Regions from separate parts of the Geobacillus sp. B4113_201601 genome, predicted to be linked through region 1. Evidence: a T-box and tRNA genes for the amino acid it is inferred to sense, from the RefSeq annotation. Region 1 holds a T-box; the other holds one or more tRNA genes.
The links. The T-box of region 1 lies ahead of ileS (isoleucine--tRNA ligase). A T-box ahead of a tRNA ligase gene usually reads a tRNA of that ligase, here a tRNA-Ile.
Positions count from the first base shown of each region.

Region 2: it has a tRNA-Ile gene. The T-box ahead of ileS (isoleucine--tRNA ligase) is inferred to sense a tRNA for this amino acid. The anticodon was not compared.

Region 1 is NZ_LQYX01000121.1:107,749-112,195, forward strand. It holds gene B4113_RS17035 (YggS family pyridoxal phosphate-dependent enzyme) at 1-282, shown strand, start outside; gene B4113_RS17040 (cell division protein SepF) at 295-726, shown strand; gene B4113_RS17045 (YggT family protein) at 730-1,002, shown strand; gene B4113_RS17050 (RNA-binding protein) at 1,143-1,916, shown strand; gene B4113_RS17055 (DivIVA domain-containing protein) at 1,992-2,504, shown strand; T-box leader at 3,100-3,319, shown strand; gene ileS (isoleucine--tRNA ligase) at 3,368-4,447, shown strand, end outside.
Region 2 is NZ_LQYX01000019.1:1,556-6,002, forward strand. It holds gene B4113_RS02670 (hypothetical protein) at 1-229, opposite strand, end outside; gene B4113_RS02675 (hypothetical protein) at 292-480, opposite strand; gene B4113_RS02680 (hypothetical protein) at 503-703, opposite strand; gene B4113_RS19820 (hypothetical protein) at 708-860, opposite strand; gene B4113_RS02685 (hypothetical protein) at 933-1,130, opposite strand; tRNA gene B4113_RS02690 (tRNA-Ile) at 1,201-1,277, opposite strand; gene B4113_RS02695 (HNH endonuclease) at 1,386-1,844, opposite strand; gene B4113_RS02700 (hypothetical protein) at 1,965-2,441, opposite strand; gene B4113_RS02705 (hypothetical protein) at 2,438-2,854, opposite strand; gene B4113_RS02710 (helix-turn-helix transcriptional regulator) at 3,209-3,388, opposite strand; gene B4113_RS02715 (hypothetical protein) at 3,784-4,447, opposite strand, start outside.

The DNA of each region.
Region 1 (4,447 bases):
CTCGCTCCCGAGGAGACGATCCCGTTTATCGAGCAGCTTCGCTCGTTTTCCCGCATCGAGGTAGTCGGATTGATGACGATGGCGCCGCACACGGATGACGAGGCGGTGCTGCGCTCCTGCTTCCGCCGTTTGCGGGTGCTGAAGGAGCGCGTTCAGGAGTTCGGCTGGGCTCATGCGCCATGCACCGAGCTGTCGATGGGCATGTCGAACGATTACGTGATCGCGGTTGAGGAAGGAGCGACATGGATCCGCATCGGCAGCGCACTAGTTGGATCACTGTAGGAGGTGGATTCGGTGGGATTGATGAAAAAATTTCGTGATTATTTTTTAGAAGAAGATTACGAAGACTATGAAGAAGAGTACGAAGCGTCGCAGCCGGAAGAGGAAGCGCCGGCGCCGAAAACGGCGAGCAAATCGAACGTTGTCAGCTTGCAAAGCGTGCAAAAATCGGCGAAAGTCGTGCTTGTCGAGCCGCGCGTGTATGCCGAGGCGCAGGAGATTGCCGACCATTTGAAAAGCCGGCGCGCCGTCATCGTGAATTTGCAGCGCATTCAGCACGAACAGGCGAAGCGGATCGTCGACTTTTTAAGCGGCACCGTGTACGCCATTGGCGGCGACATTCAGCAAGTCGGCGCGAAAATTTTTTTATGCACGCCGGAAAATGTCGATGTCAGCGGTTCGATTTCGCTTGACAGCGAGGATGACAGACCGATGAAGAGGTGGTAGCGCTTGGATTATGTGCTTACATTTTTGACGACGTTGATTCAAGTGTATTCGTACGCCTTGATCATTTACATTTTGATGTCGTGGTTTCCGAATGCGCGCGACTCGCGGTTCGGTCAGCTGCTCGCTACTATTTGCGAGCCGTATTTAGAGCCGTTTCGACGCGTCATTCCGCCGCTTGGCATCATCGACATTTCACCGATCATCGCCTTTCTTGTCCTTGAGTTCGCCACGAGGGGGCTTTATGCCTTGTTTGACATTCTGCAAGCGCAAATTTAGGGGCGGCGTTGGCGGCTGAACCGATCGGGTTGGCGGGGAAGGGCATCGCCCGCTCGTTGCCCGGGCCGGTCTTGCGCCGGTGTTGGAAGCGGAACGGACAATATGTCTGTCTTTCGTTGAGGAAAGCAAGGTGAATTTTGATGGAATGGTATCAGCATTTTCGCCAAGAGGAGCGCCCGTTCATCGATCAAGTGCTCGAGTGGAAGGAGATGGTGAGCCGCCAATACGCTCCGAAGCTCACCGATTTTCTCGATCCGCGCGAGCAGCAGATCGTGCAAAGCCTCATCGGCAGCGGCGGGGACGTGCGCGTTTCGTTTTTTGGCGGGGCTTCGTTTGCCGAACGCAAGCGTGGGCTGCTTTATCCGCCCTATTTTGCCCCGGAGGAAAACGATTATGAGATCGCGCTTTTTGCCGTTCGTTATCCGGTGAAATTCGTCTCCCTCGGGCATCGCGATGTTCTCGGCGCGCTCATGTCGCTCGGATTGCGGCGGGGCAAATTTGGCGACGTCCTTGTTCAAGGTTCGGACATTCAATTTTTTGCCGCTGCCGAAGTCGCCGACTACGTCCGTCTGCACATCGAAGCGATCGGCAAAGCTCCGGTGGCGTTGGAGCCGCTGCCGCTTTCCGCTGTCTTGCCGGTTGAAGAACGATGGCAAGAAGGGACGGTGACCGTCTCTTCGCTTCGACTGGATGCGCTGCTTGCCCAGGCGTTCCGTCTCGCGCGCGAGAAAGCGCGGGCGCTGGTGGAAAACGGGCTTGTCAAAGTCAACTGGAAAGTGGTGGACAAGCCCGATTTTCTCTGCGGCCCAGGCGATGTATTGTCGGCGCGCGGGTTTGGCCGCTGCAAGCTAATGGCTGTGGAAGGGCCGACAAAGAAAGAGCGCTGGCTCGTGCGCATCGGTTGGCAAAAATAATCAAATGGCAGCAGGAAATCGGCAAACCTTGTCGAACAAAGAAGAAAAGGAACGATGAAGACGGAGGTGGCCGCTGTGCCGTTAACGCCATTGGATATTCACAACAAGGAATTCAGCCGTGGATTTCGCGGATATGATGAGGATGAAGTCAACGAGTTTTTGGATCAAATCATTAAAGATTACGAAATGCTCATTCGCGAGAAAAAGCAGCTCGAAGATAAAGTAGCGGAGCTGACAGAGAAGCTGAACTATTTTTCCAATATTGAGGAAACGCTAAACAAGTCGATTCTCGTCGCCCAAGAAGCGGCTGAGGAAGTCAAGCGAAACGCGCAAAAAGAGGCGAAGCTGATCATTAAAGAGGCGGAAAAAAACGCCGAGCGCATCATCAGCGATGCATTGGCGAAATCGCGGAAAATCGCCCTCGAGATCGAGGAGCTGAAGCGGCAGTCGAAAGTGTTCCGCGCCCGTTTCCGCATGTTGGTCGAGGCCCAGCTCGATATGATCAACAGCCGCGATTGGGACGAGCTGATGGAGTATGAAGCGCCGGATTGGGAAGAAGGGGCGAAAGAACCGCTGTCACAGCCTTGACGAACGGAAGGCATTTCCGCTATAATAATTGGCAAAAAATCTCGCGGCTCGTTTGATCGCCGTTGAGGCACAGCTCTTCACGTTTCTGTGAAAATGCAGGCCTGACGCGGATTTTCATCCCTGGGTGGAGGGCAGATCACTGCCCATGGATCTTTTCCGTGAAAATGCCCGCCTGACGCGAGATTTTCATCCCCGGGTGGAGGGCAAACCATTGCCCATGGAACTTTTCTGTGAAAATGCAGGCCTGACGCGGATTTTCATCCCCGGGTGGAGGGCAGATCACTGCCCATGGAACTTTTCTGTGAAAATGCAGGACTGACGCGGATTTTCATCCCCGGGTGGAGGGCAGATCACTGCCCATGGATCTTTTCTGTGAAAATGCCCGCCTGACGCGAGATTTTCATCCCCGGGTGGAGGGCAAAACGTTGCCCATGGAACTTTTCCGTGAAAATGCCGCACGGACACGGGATTTTTATCTCCGGATGGAGGGCAAACCATTGCCCATGGAACGGTTCCGTTCTAAGTGATTGGCAAAATCTCCGCCTCAGCCGCCGTGGGAGGCGGTCGGCTTTTTTCCGTTATGAATTGCGAATAACCATCAACGATGAAAGGGACAGTAGCTCTTGCACGACCGGTCGCAGCGAGCCGGGGATGGTGGAAGCCCGGCACCGGCGCAAGAGTGAACATCACCCTGGAGTTCCATGCCGAAACAACGAGTAGGCCATGGCGCGTCATTCCCGTTACGAATGAAAAGTGGGCCTGTGCCTTTGCATGGCCAAAAAGGGTGGTACCGCGAGACCGTTCTCGTCCCTTGCCGGGAGAGAACGGTTTTTTATTTTATATTGTTCAAAGGAGGAGCAGCGATGGATTACAAAGACACATTGCTCATGCCGAAAACCGAGTTTCCGATGCGCGGCAATTTGCCGAAGCGGGAACCGGAAATGCAAAAAAAATGGGAGGACATGGACATTTACCGGAAAGTGCAGGAGCGGACGAAAGGCCGGCCGCTGTTTGTCCTGCACGACGGCCCGCCGTACGCCAACGGCGATATTCATATGGGGCATGCGCTAAACAAAATTTTAAAAGATATCATTGTCCGCTATAAATCGATGAACGGTTTTTGTGCGCCGTACGTGCCCGGCTGGGATACGCACGGCTTGCCGATTGAAACGGCGCTTACGAAACAAGGCGTCGACCGCAAATCGATGAGCGTCGCCGAGTTTCGCAAGCGGTGTGAGCAGTACGCGTATGAACAAATCGACAACCAGCGCCGGCAGTTTAAACGGCTCGGGGTGCGCGGCGATTGGGACAACCCGTATATCACCCTCAAGCCGGAATACGAAGCCCAGCAAATGAAAGTGTTCGGTGAAATGGCGAAAAAAGGGCTCATCTACAAAGGACTGAAGCCGGTCTATTGGTCGCCGTCGAGCGAATCGGCGCTCGCCGAAGCGGAAATCGAATACAAAGACAAACGCTCACCGTCAATTTATGTCGCGTTTCCGGTCAAAGACGGCAAAGGTGTGCTGGACGGCGACGTGCGGATCGTCATTTGGACGACGACGCCGTGGACGATTCCGGCGAACTTGGCGATTGCTGTTCACCCGGACCTGGACTACCATGTCATCGACGCCAACGGGCAGAAATACGTTGTCGCCGCCGCCTTGGCCGAATCGGTGGCGAACGAAGTCGGCTGGGCGTCGTGGTCCGTCGTTAAAACCGTAAAAGGAAAAGAACTTGAGTACGTCGTCGCGAAACATCCGTTCTACGAGCGCGATTCGTTGGTCGTCTGCGGCGAGCACGTCACGACCGACGCCGGCACCGGCTGCGTCCATACGGCGCCAGGCCACGGGGAAGACGACTTTGTCGTCGGGCAAAAATACGGGCTTCCGGTTCTCTGCCCGGTCGATGAACGCGGCTACATGACCGAGGAAGCACCCGGGTTT
Region 2 (4,447 bases), on a different contig from region 1:
CATCTTTTCGATATATCTGCATATACCACTTCAGCATGAACATTCGATCAGTCCATATATTCACAGATGGCGTATCAATCTTCACAGTATGTTTGTATTTACATCTAACGCACTCATAATAATGATGATAAACAGGATCGCCGTAATAAAAACCAACCATATCCTTCTTAATTTTCTTTACCTTAAATGTTGTTGGGCAGCGTTCACATTCAACAAATTTGAATGCCATTTATTTGTCACCAGCCACACATCATATAAACATATAATCATACACTTATATAATCAAAAAAATTAACCTCCTAACTCATCCTCACTAATCCATTGCACTTCTGCATCTGAATTCATTATTACTCCTGTGTTCATCATCCTTTTCAAATATTCCTCATCAAAATTATCTTTAACGATAAACAATGACGCATTTTTAGGAACTTCCACAATTTCACTATCTTTAATATAAGTAATCTGCTCTTTCATTAACATTCATCTTATCCCTCCAATGTCTTCAATATCTATTCACCAAATAGTGCAATTCCCTTACCAAAATACACTTCACTAAATAATCCAAATCCTCACCATTGCCACTTGCTTTGTATTCTTTAAGACTTAGCCTAATATATCCATCAAATTCAATATCATCGCCTTTATATGTAAAATGAACAGTTACACCTTCATTGTGATAAATAACTTCCTCAATATTAATCATCACTTCACCCCACAAAAAGACTTACACTCAAAGCAATAACACTTGCCAATACAACACTCAAATATCTGTTTTTATTCTCTCGGCTTTCATCACTGAACAAGCCCATGCCAAACAACACGATTAAAATAAACAATAAAATTTGAAATGCAAGTAACATTTTCTTCCCTCCAAATAAAAAAGCACCCGATAAAACGGATGCTTTAATTAAATCATTTCAAGCTTTTACAACTTATTCAAAGTCTCTAAACGATTTTAATACTTTAACATTGCTAAGTATCGTTTTAACTAATCGATTTACTTCTTCTTTAATTTCTGGATTGTTTTTAATGGCGATATCTTTTAATATCTCAATATCTGCCTCTATTTCTTTGACAGCATTTAAAAACATTTGTTTTTTCTCATCATTACTTAAAATTTTAGCTTCCATCACATTCCCTCCCTTCCGTCTACTCAATTCAACGAAAAGGTAAGGAATTCCTTCTACATCATCAAAATCTTGGTGGACTCGGCAGGACTTGAACCTGCGACCTTCGGATTATGAGTCCGCTGCTCTAACCAACTGAGCTACGAGTCCAAAAAGAAAAAGACAAAACACCTTCACATCATGTCAATAAGTATCATCGTCAAAGCCGACAAAACAATATAAACAGGAAACGCATCAATCACCCAATCCACATACATCTCAAACACTTGCTTCATTTTGCTGATCATTTTGTTCACCTTTCTTTTGTTCTTCATATTTTCGTCTACACTCTATACTGCAAAATTTCTTATTCTCATTAACTATGTATTCATCACAAAACAAGCATTTCTTCACGATATGTCCATCGGTTGCGATTTCTTCAAACACAGAATACAAGTCATACCTACGCATAAAATTATGTATTTTCGTATGCTGCCCTTTTTCTAAAACAAGCAAGTTTTCTGGACGATTATCCGCAGGATTCATATTAAGATGATGCACTTCCTCGTTATCCCTTAACGGTCTACCCAACATCTTTTCAGCTACAATGACATGCTCATATACATATCCTTGCCACTGTCCACGCCTAATGGCTCGCGGATGGTTAGGCATATATACAAGTATGTATCCATTGGATATTTTATCCTTCTTTGTTTTTGGTTTCGTATCGTTCGTCAATCTTATTCACTCCAATCCAATCATCAAACACACATTGCCCACATTCCATCTGTCCAGCTTCTTCATATTTGATATATATTCCGCATTTCTTACAAACAAAATAATCAGGAATCTGTATCATCACATCACCTTTTCCCATTCGATTCGAATTTCTCTGTCTTCAATCATCCGTTTAGCAACAAACTGATAAAACCCATCATCAAACGGAACATCATTTTCATCACACCGCAAAACATATTCAATATACGCTTTTGAATATTCGGGATAGCCCTCGAAATAACTTTTAACATTCATTTTGAAGATTTTGTCTGCAAATAACCACGCTTCCGTTTCTGTATCAAAATGCTTTCGAAAATCTGGATTCCATTCATGCGTTTGTTTATCCCAAAAGTAGATATCATTCATGTAGAAAAATCGCTCTAAAAAATCACCCCACGCAGTCAATGCGTTGACAAAAGAACGAAACTTTTCATTCTGTGCAATCCTTGCAGCCATTTCCTTTTCAATAAATCCTTCAACGTCACATTCGTTATACGGCACAAACACATATTCACCATTCACAAGAAACACATGATGTTCAGGAGGAGCAACGATCATTCCTCGTCAGCTCCTTTCTTGAACTCCGGCACTTCAACTTTTGGCATCGAAAAAGTACGCAATGTATTTACCTTTATCACATCTTCCATCGCTTTATCCATCGCTTTTGCAAGCTTTTCTTTATCAACTTTTTCAAGAGCCTCTTGTAATTTCGGATTAGGTTTCCATGCTTCAATCAACGATTTATCTGCCGGTTTCCATTCCTCAACATTGATCTCTTTTTTCACTTCTTGTTTCGACTCAATCAACATCTTCACTAAGCGCTCCAATTGCTCCAATCGCTCATGAACCGACCGAATATCTTCTTCAAATCGCAAAAGGAAACGTTTCGCAAGTCCATCATAGAGTTGATCATTTGCACCTCGTGAAGCATGATACATGAGTTCTTCAAATTTTTCGTAATCCATTCTCATCGCTTTTTCTCCTTTCGTTTATTAATTTGTTTTTGTTTTTCTTCGTGCTGTTTTTGATACTCTCTAAGCAACTCATCAAATGTCTTTTTCCTTTTCTTACGCTCAAATTTCATTCAATCACTCCGTTTAAAAAAGATGAGGCAGGAAACGAATCCTGCCTTTGAAAGGGGTGGTGATATGACTAATAATGATTTGAAAATACTGGAGATATGTATAAATGGGTTTACAGTATGGTGTCTATGCATATCTTTTACGAGCGTGCAATAGACGGGCACTAGCATTTCACTAGCGATGCGCTCAAGTCACTTATCGCCAATAAGTGTGTACACACTAACATGACGTATATGTGTGCATTCAATCTACGAAAAACAATGATATTCCGAACAGTTCTTCAATCTTTGCAGCTGTCTTTTTTGATGGCTTCCGTTTTCCGTTTTCAATCATGCTATACATTGCTTGTGTAACTCCAATTTGTTTTGCTACATCTTTTTGTGTCATACCAAGAAGGATTCGTACTTTTTTGATTTTGTTCATCACCTCACTCACCGCCTTTGATACAATCTATACAATGTTAACTTTTATAACCAACACATCAAAAAAGAAGAAAACGGCCGGAGCGTTACCGACCGTTTCAAGGAGAAAGAAAATGTGGAGGAATTTTAAATACCAATCGTTGCTGATGTAGATAAGAATTGAAAGAGAACTATTCCCGAAATGGCAAAAGGATATAAAGAAATGAAGCTGATGAAGTTATTCGTAAAGCATTCTTTGATATGCAAACCACAAAAGAATCTCGTATTGCTGAAGTTGAAGAAGTAGCTAAACAAAAAGTTGAAACAAAAAAGGATGGCAAGTTATTTCATATAACCAACCATCCTCTATATATAATATCGTAAAAAATACAACTAAAATTTTTAATTTAACATATTTTAACTAATTAAGTCAATAACTTTTTCATGTATTTCTCGTTCAACAATCGTTTCACTCGTTCTTTTCAATGCTTTTTCAGCCCCAATCAAATACTGCACCAATGACTTATTCACGATACGGACGAATTTTTCTTTTTCTTTCTTCGTTGTGACTTCTTTTTCACCTCTCCAGTATGGCATAAACCATTTCAGATCTCCAACACTCATATAATCAAATAACGCATCTAATACACCCGTACTCAAGTCCTTTTTGTTTTCATGCGCCAATTCAAATGAAATATCCTCTTCTTCATTCTCACGCAAGAAATTCATCGTATATGTATAGAGCATCGCTTCATCATCTGTGACATGCTCCAAAATATTTTTCGTATACTTCACGAATGTTTTAATTGTTTGATATGTATTTGTCTTCATCATGACACGATATGTACGAAAATGGAGATACTCTGCTTTAATTCGATTTAATGCGGACTGGAATATTTTTGATACATTTTGCTGTGAACCGCCCATCTTTTCTGCAATCTTTTGTTGTGTCCAGCCCGATTTCATATATGTATATACTTCAAGCTGTTTCTTAGAAAGAATACTCTCCAGTCCACCAACAAACTCTAAAAATTTCTCATATGTTTTAGCTTCTTCACCTTTTAGCCATTCCTGATACATC